4 regions of the Variovorax sp. PMC12 genome follow, and region 1 is predicted to be linked to each of the others. Evidence: predicted binding sites of a transcription regulator. Region 1 holds the regulator's gene; each other region holds the start of a gene.
The links. The regulator sigma-54, encoded in region 1, starts transcription at its own class of promoters, with help from an activator protein. The targets are predictions, from matches to a motif close to TGGCANGNAANCTGCTTT.

Region 1 (2,198 bases):
ATGCGGGTGGCGAAGGCGAAGTCGCCGCCGGGCATCAGGCGAAAGCCGCTCAGGTCGGGGTCGGGCTGGGCCGCCATCGCGAGCTTGCCGAGCGCGGTGTCGGGCGACACGGCCATGGCCTTGGTGGGCGGGCGCGGCGCCTCGTCGGGCAGGGTGGCGCAGCCGCTGAACAGCAGCACGGCCAGCAAAGCGATCACCCAATGGCCCCAGCGCGACATCGGGAGACGGCTCATCGAAGGCTTTCTACAGGGCCTTGCGCAGGTTGGCGGGCGCAATGCGCAAGGCTTCGCGGTACTTGGCCACGGTGCGGCGCGCGCACTCGATGCCCTGCTCCTTCAGCATCTCGGAGATCTGGCTGTCCGACAGCGGCTTCTTGATGCTCTCGGAGCTCACGAACTGCTTGATCAGCGCGCGCACCGCCGTGCTCGACGCATTGCCGCCGGTCTCGGTGCCCAGCGCCGAGCCGAAGAAATACTTCAGCTCGACCGTGCCGAACGGCGTGGCCATGTACTTGGCGGTGGTCACGCGCGAGATGGTGGATTCGTGCAGGCCCAGTTCGTCCGCAATTTCGCGCAGCACCAGCGGGCGCATGGCCAGCTCGCCGTGCACGAAGTAGCTCTTCTGGCGCTCGACGATGGCGTTGCTCACGCGCAGGATGGTGTCGAAGCGCTGCTGGATGTTCTTGATGAACCAGCGCGCCTCCTGCAGCCGCTGCGACAGCGCCTGGCTGCCCTCGCCCTTGTGCGACTTGAGCGCGCCGGCATAGATGTCGTGCACGCGCAGGCGCGGCATGACCTCGGGATTCAGCATGACGCGGAACTTGACGTTGGTGCCGCGTCCGGTCTTGGTGACGATCACGTCGGGAATGACGATGTTGCGCTCGACGTCGACGAAACGGCGCCCCGGCTTGGGCTCCAGCCGCGCAATGACCTGCAGCGCCGAGCGCACCAGCTCTTCGCTGCTGCGGGTGAGCGTGGCCAGGCGCTTGAAGTCGCGCCGCGCGAGCAGTTCCATCGGCTGCTTGCAGATGGCGATCGCGGTCTTGTAGACCTGTGCCTGCTCTTCGTCTTCGTCGTCGTCCTCGGCGGCCAGCGCGCGCAGCTGGATGCTCAGGCATTCGCCGAGGTCGCGCGCCCCCACGCCCACCGGCTCCAGGCTCTGCAGCAGGCCGAGCGCCACCTGGAAGTGGTGCACCAGGTCGTCGAACTGGTCGTTGTCGTCGCCGGCCAGGCCCGAGGCCAGCGCAGGCAGGGAGTCTTCGAGGTAGCCGTCGTCGTTGAGCGACTCGATCAGGAAGCGCAGCGCGGCGCTGTCGTTCTCGCTCAGGCGCAGGCTCAGCGCCTGGCGGTGCAGGAACGACTGCAGCGATTCCTGGCTGCGCGCGAGTTCGGTGGCGTCGGCGCGTTCGTCGTCGCCCAGGTTGTTCTGGCGCGCGGGAGCGTCGCTGCCCCACTCGCTGTCGTCGGGCGCCATGTCGACGGTGCCGTCGCCTTCCCAGTCGGGCTCGCGCTCGGCGATCTCGGCGGCGGGGCCGTCGGAGTCGGCCGTGGTGGTGGTGGCGGTCTCGGTCGAGGCGGTGGAGGTGCTGGCGGGCGGCGGGGTGAAGTCGCTCTCGCCGTCGCCGCCGTCACTGCCGTCATCGCGCGCAGCGGGGGCGTCGGCGGTGTCGAGCCCGAACTCCTCGCGCGCCGCTTCTTCCGCGGTGCGCTCGAGGAAGGGGTTCTCGTCGAGCATCTGCTCCACTTCCTGGCTCAGTTCGAGCGTGGAGAGTTGGAGCAGCCTGATCGACTGCTGCAGCTGGGGCGTCAACGCCAAGTGCTGCGAGACGCGAAGGGACAGCCCTTGCTTCATGTGGAGAACCCGACCCTTCCTTACATACGGAAGTGTTCGCCTAGGTACACCCTGCGTACCTCGGCGTTGTCGACGATCTCCGAGGGCGTACCTTGTGCCAGCACATGCCCGTCGCTGATGATGAACGCGTGATCGCAGATGCCCAGCGTTTCGCGCACGTTGTGGTCGGTGATGAGCACGCCGATGCCGCGCTCTTTCAGGAAGCTGATGATCCGCTGGATTTCGATGACGGCGATCGGGTCGATGCCGGCGAAGGGTTCGTCCAGCAGGATGAAGCGCGGCTGGGTGGCCAGGGCGCGTGCGATCTCGACGCGGCGTCGCTCGCCGCCCGACAGCGCCAACGCCGG
Region 2 (2,198 bases), 240 kb from region 1:
CGCGCCACATCGGCTCGACCTGCTGCGCGATGGCGCGCAGCCGTGCCTGGGCCTCGAACACGTCGGCGGCGCCGTAGTTGCGCCCGCTCGCGAGGATGCCGCGCACGGGCTCGATGACCTCGTCGCCGTGCGCATCGAAGAACTCGCGCACCGCGGCGTAGCGCTCGGCGACCAGCGCGCTTTCATAGAGCAGCGCGGCGGCCTCGGCGAGCGGGGCATAGGAAATAGTGACGGGCGAGCCGCCCATGGCCAGCAGCCGCGCGGTCGCGTCGTTGAACGCCCGTTCGGCGGCGGTGTCGCCGAAGAAGCTCAGCCTGTCGGGCACGCCGAAGCGGAAATGCGCGGGCAGCGGCTTGCGGCTCAGGGGAATGTCGCGGGAGTAAGGGTCGCGCGCGTCATGGCCCGCGGCGGCCAGCAGCACGTCGACCGCCGTGGCGACGGTGCGCGCGAAGATGGAGACGCAGTCGGCGCTCTGCGCCGCGGGCACCACGCCGAAGGTGCTCAGCAGGCCGCGCGAAGGCTTGAGGCCGACGATGTTGTTGAGCCCGGCCGGCACGCGGCCCGAGCCCGCGGTGTCGGTGCCCAGCGCGAAGTCGACCTCGCCGGTTGCCACCACATAGGCCGAACCCGAGCTGGAGCCGCCCGAAACGTACCGTGCGTCGAAGGCGTTGGGCACCTCGCCGTACGGCGAGCGCGTGCCGTTCAGGCCGCAGGCGAACTGGTCGAGGTTGGTCTTGCCGGCCAGCGATGCACCGGCTTCGAGCAGGCGCTGCACCACGGCCGCGTGGACCGTGGGGAGCCGGTCGAAGGCCGGGCAGGCCGCCGTGGTGGGCACGGCGGCCACGTCGATGTTGTCCTTGACCGCGAAGCGCAGTCCGGCGAGCGGCAGGGCGAAGTCCAGGGCCTTGCCGGCCGCCGCATCCGCCAAGGGCGCGGCGAATTTCGCGATCCAGGCGGCGTCGGGCGACCCGCTTTCCCGGTTTTCTTCATGCACCATCATTAGGCATCCAAACATGTGTACAAGTTGAGATGCAAACGGCGTGCCAGCGGCTGCCGAGGTCGCGCAGCCCGCTCGATAGGTATCAGCCGTTGGGTGTCATGTCGTGAAACACCGCGGAACCGGCTTCGCCGGGCCGCAGGTGTTGCCCCCCTGCAAGGGGGTTGGCGCAGCGACACGAAGTGCGCGAAGCCTGGGGGTGAGCTATTTCCTTGCGTCGCGGTAGAGCTTCTCGACCTTGGGCAGGTTGGCTTCCAGCTTCGTGATGCGGTCCGGCCCGCTCGGGTGCGTGGAAAGGAAGTTCAGGCTCCCCTGGTTCTTCGACGCCGCGGCCATCTTCTGCCACAGCGACACCGAAGCCTTCGGGTCGTAGCCCGCGCGCGCCGCGAGTTCCAGCCCCACGAGGTCGGCCTCGGTCTCGTCGCTGCGGCTGAACTTGAGGGTGATGAGCTGCGTGCCCGCGCGCGCCGCCAGGTCGCCCACCTGGCCCCAGCCGAGCATCTGCGCACCCAGCGAGAGCACCGCGCCGGTGCCCGCGCTCTTGGCCATGCGGGCGCGCGCGTGTTCGCGCAGCGCGTGAGCCATTTCGTGGCCCATGACCATCGCGACCTCGTCGTCCGTGAGCTTGAGCTGGTCGAGGATGCCGGTGAAGAAGGCGATCTTGCCGCCGGGCATGCAGAAGGCGTTGATCTGCTTGCTGCCGATCAGGCTGACCTCCCACTTCCAGCTGCGGGCGCGCGAGTTCCACGGCGTGGCAAACGGAATGAGGCGGGTCGCGATGGCGCGCAGGCGCTGCAGCTGCGGGTCGTTGTCGCCGGCGAGCGCGCCCTTGGCGCGGGCCTGTTCGAGCAGCTGGCCGTATTGCTGCACCCCGGCCGCCTCGATCTTGTCGGCGGGCACGAGGTTGCGCGCCACCGATGCCTTGCCCACGTCGACCTGCGCCAGCGCCGGGCCGCCCAGCGCCGCGCCGGCGGCGGCCAGCAGGAAGGCGCGCCGGGGATTCCAGGGCGACGCCGCGGAAGGAAGGGCGGAGACGGCGGCGGTGCCGGAGGAAGAGCGCTCGCATCGTATGCACATAGGGGCCGGATCATAGGAACAAATGAAGACAAAGGGGCCGCCCGAGGGCCTGCGCCGCTCATGGACAATCCGGGCACATGTCCGCCTCGCCTGCCGAAACCCCCACCCCCCCTTCCCCGCCCTG
Region 3 (2,198 bases), 1.5 Mb from region 1:
GGCCGGCCCAGACGACGCCCATCAGCGTGCCGATCAGCTGCGCCCACACGTTCACCCCGCCCATGCCACCCAGCGCCTGCGTGCCGAAGATGCCTGCCGCGATGCCGCCCCAGGTGCCGCACAGGCCGTGCAGCGGCCACACGCCGAGCACGTCGTCGATCTTCCATTTGTTCTGCACCAGCGTGAACATCTTGACGAAGATCGCGCCGGCCACGCCGCCCACCACCAGCGCGCCCAGCGGGTGCATCAGGTCGGAGCCGGCGCAGATGGCCACGAGCCCCGCGAGCGGGCCGTTGTAGACGAAGCCGGGGTCGTTCTTGCCCATGGCCAGCGCGACCAGCGTGCCGCCGACCATCGCCATCAGCGAGTTGACGGCGACGAGGCCGGAGATCTTGTCGATGCTCTGCGCGCTCATCACGTTGAAGCCGAACCAGCCCACGCACAGCACCCATGCGCCGAGCGCCAGGAACGGAATGTTCGACGGCGGGTGTGCGCTGAGCGAGCCGTCGCCCCGGTAGCGGTTGCGCCGCGCGCCCAGCAGCAGCACGGCCGGCAGCGCGAGCCAGCCGCCCACGGCGTGCACCACCACCGAGCCGGCGAAGTCATGGAATTCGTGGCCGGTGAGCGACGCTATCCAGCCCTGGATGCCGAAGTGCTTGTTCCACGCGATGCCTTCGTACAGCGGATAGACGAAGCCGACGATCACCGCCGTGGCGATGAGCTGCGGCCAGAACTTGGCGCGCTCCGCGATGCCGCCCGAGATGATGGCCGGAATGGCCGCCGCAAAGGTCAGCAGGAAGAAGAACTTCACCAGCTCGTAGCCGCTTCTTGCCGACAGTTCAGTGGCGCTCACGAAGAAATGCGTGCCATAGGCCACGCCGTAGCCCACAAGGAAGTACACGATGGTCGACACCGAGAAGTCGACCAGGATCTTCACCAGCGCATTGACCTGGTTCTTCTTTCGGACGGTGCCGAGCTCCAGAAAGGCAAAACCGGCATGCATGGCCAACACCATGATCGCGCCGAGAAGGATGAACAGCGCGTCAGCGCCCTGTTTGAGTGCGTCCATTGAAGCTTCTTGCAGTTTTTTGGTTTGATTTGGTGCAACGCACCCGAATTGCTCGGAGCGGCGCCGTGAGCAAGCAAAAAAGGTGCCTGAAAGCTCTTTGATGGTGCAGAACGAACCAATAACGGGCTTGCCAAGCCCGTTCGCGCACCGGATCAGCCCGCGCCGGCGCGCAGTGCGTCCCGGTAGCGGCGGCTGCAGGGCACCGTAGTGCCGTCGTGCATGTGCAGCCGGGCGTCGCCGCCGTCCAGCGGCTCGATTTCCTTGACGCGGCCCAGGTTCACCGCATGGCTGCGGTGCACGCGCGCGAAGCGGTCGGGGTCGAGTTGGGTCAGGAAGTCGGTGAGCGTGGCGCGCAGCAGGTAGTCGTGGCCGTTGACGTGCAGGCCCACGTAGTTGCCTTCGGCCTGCAGCCAGTCGATGTCGGTGGCGGCGATGAGGAATTCGCGGCGCAGCTTTCGCACGAGGAATCGTTCGGGGCGCGGGGGCGGCGGTGGCGTGGCTTCCGGCACGGAGGGCGCCGCCTCTGTCGCTCCCTCCTCCGGCGAATCGAGCACCCGGGCCTCTCCCTGCAAGCGCAGCAGGAACCGCCGGTAGACCCAGATGCCGAAGATCATGCTGGCGTACACCCGCACGTCCTTCAGGTACTCATAGCCCCACTGGGCGGTCCAGCTGGAAAAGCCGTAGTGCTCGCCGGCCATCGAATAGACCAGCGAGCGCAGCCCGAACATGCCGGCCACGTGGACCACGCTGACCGCCACGCTGGCCGCCAGGTGCCAGGCCAGGAAGCGGAACCAGTGCCTGCTCGCCAGCGGCGCCAGCCGGCGCTCGATGGCCGCCAGCGCCGGCACCAGCAGCAACAGCACGAAGTGGCTCGACACCTCCCAGGTGACGACTTCCCAGCGGGCATGCGGCACCGCGCGATTGCCGACATCCGCGATCGCGACCAGGGTGCTGAACGCGGCCTGCAGCGTCATCAGCACGATCCAGAAGCCCACCTCGACATAGCGGCGGATCGGCTCGTAGCGTTCGTAGAGGTTCTTGCGTGGATCGCCCATGCCCGGAATTCTCGCGAAATCGCCCCCTGGGGCCGGCGAATTTCGTCCCTGGGGGCCACCGCTCGTCACAAAGC
Region 4 (2,198 bases), 2.6 Mb from region 1:
GTGGGACGGAACACCTCGGGGTCGAGGAAGTCGTCGTCCACGCGGCGGTAGATGACGTCGACGCGCTTCGGCCCGCGCGTGGTACGCATGTAGACGAAGTTGTCCTTGACGAACAGGTCCTGCCCTTCGACCAGCTCCACGCCCATCTGCTGCGCGAGGAAGGCGTGCTCGAAGTAGGCGCTGTTGTACATGCCCGGCGTGAGCACCACCACCGTGGGCTCGGCCGTGGCCGGCGGCGCGCTGGCGCGAAGCGTCTCCAGCAGCAGGTCGGGGTAATGCGCGACCGGCGCGATGCGGTTCTGGTTGAACAGCTCCGGGAAGAGCCGCATCATCATCTTGCGGTTCTCGAGCATGTAGCTCACGCCGCTGGGCACGCGCAGGTTGTCTTCGAGCACGTAGTACTCGCCGTTGCCCTCGGCATCGGGGGCGCGGACGATGTCGATGCCCGAGATGTTCGAGTAGACGTTGTGCGGCACGTTGACGCCCATCATCTCGGGGCGGAACTGCGCGTTGTTCAGGATCTGCTCGGCCGGGATGATGCCGGCCTTGATGATTTCCTGGTCGTGGTAGACGTCATGCAGGAAGCGGTTGAGCGCCGTGACGCGCTGAACCAGCCCTTTTTCCATGCTGTCCCACTCGTTGGCCGGAATGATCCGCGGCAGCAGGTCGAACGGGATGAGCCGCTCGGTGCCGGAACCGTCTTCGTCCTTCGCGCCGTACACGGCAAAGGTAATACCGACCCGGCGGAAAATCATTTCCGCCTCTTCACGCCGCGAACGCATCACCTCACCGGGTTGCTTCGCGAGCCATTGGTCGTAGCGCTTGTAATGCTGTCGGATCGCAGCCCCCGCATAGGGCAACTGCTCATACATCTCGTCGAATTTGTGCATGGAACGACCAATCTCCTTGAGCCGTAGCTTAGCAAGTTCGAGGCCAGTAGAACCCCTTATGCGGCGGCCGGAGACGGGTCGAAGCTCTTTTTTTTGCGGGCTACCGCACCGGGGTTTCGGCCGGCGGCTGCTGCTTCTTGCGCGGCGAGAGGAATTCCTTGATGCGCTCCCCGCTCTCGTCGCCGTAGAGGCTGGCAACGGAAGATTCGCGCTCGGCATCGAGCTGTTCCCGCCGGCTGCGGCCCCGGGCAGAGTGCACGAGCTGCTTGATGCGCGCCTGCACTTCGAACGGCCCGCGGGAAAGCTCCTGCGCCCATTCGAGCGCCGTGGCGCAGGCACTGCCGCGCGGCACCACCTTGTTGACCACGCCCCAGTCGTGCAGCCGCCTGGCGCTGCAGGGCTTGCCGTCGAGCAGCATCTCCAGGGCCGCCTGCGGCGGCAGCGAACGCACCAGCGAATCGGAACCTCCGCCGTCGGGCGTGAGCCCCAGGTTGACGTAAGACATCGCGAACCTGGCGTCTTCCGCCGCCACGATGAGATCGCAGGCCAGGCACAGCGAAAAACCGCCCGCCACGGCCGCACCCTCGACCGCCGCGATGACGGGCTGGGGCGCTTCCTGGATCGCCATGATCCATTCGTTCAGCGCCTCGAGGTGGCCGTGCTGCTCGGCCTCGGGCAACTTGCGCTGCCGCGCCAGCCGCCGAAGGTCGCCGCCGCCGCTGAAGTGCTCGCCCTCCCCGCACAGCACGATGGCGCGCACCGTGCGAAAGCCCGAGGTGGCCCGCAGCGCCTTGGCCGCCGCGCGGTAGACCGCCGGGTTGACCGCGTTGCGCGCGGCCGGGTTGCTCAGGGTCAGCACCAGCACCGGACCCTCGCGGTGCGTCTTGAGCCTTGCGCCGGACGTGGCCGTGGCGCTCGCGCTGGTGATGGTCGGGACGGCGGTGGTCATGGCGCGGGCCCGGAAAACCGGCCCCACCGGCAACTGCTGCGATCTTGCATGGCATTCCCTTTGCGTTGTTTCAGACCGTATAACGCACGCGACCACTCGCCGGCGCTACCTCAGTGATGAGTACTTTACGCTTAATTTGACAATTAATTCACGATTTCAACGCGTTCAGGCACACGATGCCGCCAGTAGCGCGCATGGCGCTCGCGCTCGCAGGCGACATCGTCAGGCTGCGTGCTGCGCCAGTGGGCGGCACCGCAGCGGGGGCTGTCGACCAGCCGTACCCCGTGGGCCGCGTACCGCGCCGCCACCTCGGGCGCCGGGTGGCCGAAACGGTTGCGATAGCCTGCCTGGACCAGTGC

Region 2: a site for sigma-54 is predicted at 1,029-1,046, ahead of atzF (allophanate hydrolase). Genes of this name have one in related genera too.
Region 3: a site for sigma-54 is predicted at 1,140-1,157, ahead of C4F17_RS09480 (ammonium transporter). Genes of this name have one in related genera too.
Region 4: a site for sigma-54 is predicted at 919-936, ahead of C4F17_RS01125 (circularly permuted type 2 ATP-grasp protein). Genes of this name have one in related genera too.

What each region holds. Positions count from the first base shown of each region.
Region 1 is NZ_CP027773.1:3,535,607-3,537,804, forward strand. Features, by position in the region: gene C4F17_RS16365 (phospholipase D family protein) at 1-233, opposite strand, end outside; gene C4F17_RS16370 (RNA polymerase factor sigma-54) at 244-1,851, opposite strand; gene lptB (LPS export ABC transporter ATP-binding protein) at 1,872-2,198, opposite strand, start outside.
Region 2 is NZ_CP027773.1:3,779,665-3,781,862, forward strand. Features, by position in the region: gene atzF (allophanate hydrolase) at 1-1,000, opposite strand, end outside; gene C4F17_RS17480 (M48 family metallopeptidase) at 1,202-2,074, opposite strand; gene C4F17_RS17485 (AmpG family muropeptide MFS transporter) at 2,152-2,198, shown strand, end outside.
Region 3 is NZ_CP027773.1:2,040,289-2,042,486, forward strand. Features, by position in the region: gene C4F17_RS09480 (ammonium transporter) at 1-1,069, opposite strand, end outside; gene C4F17_RS09485 (LytTR family DNA-binding domain-containing protein) at 1,222-2,124, opposite strand.
Region 4 is NZ_CP027773.1:226,130-228,327, reverse strand. Features, by position in the region: gene C4F17_RS01125 (circularly permuted type 2 ATP-grasp protein) at 1-890, opposite strand, end outside; gene C4F17_RS01120 (oxepin-CoA hydrolase, alternative type) at 991-1,839, opposite strand; gene C4F17_RS01115 (DNA internalization-related competence protein ComEC/Rec2) at 1,983-2,198, opposite strand, start outside.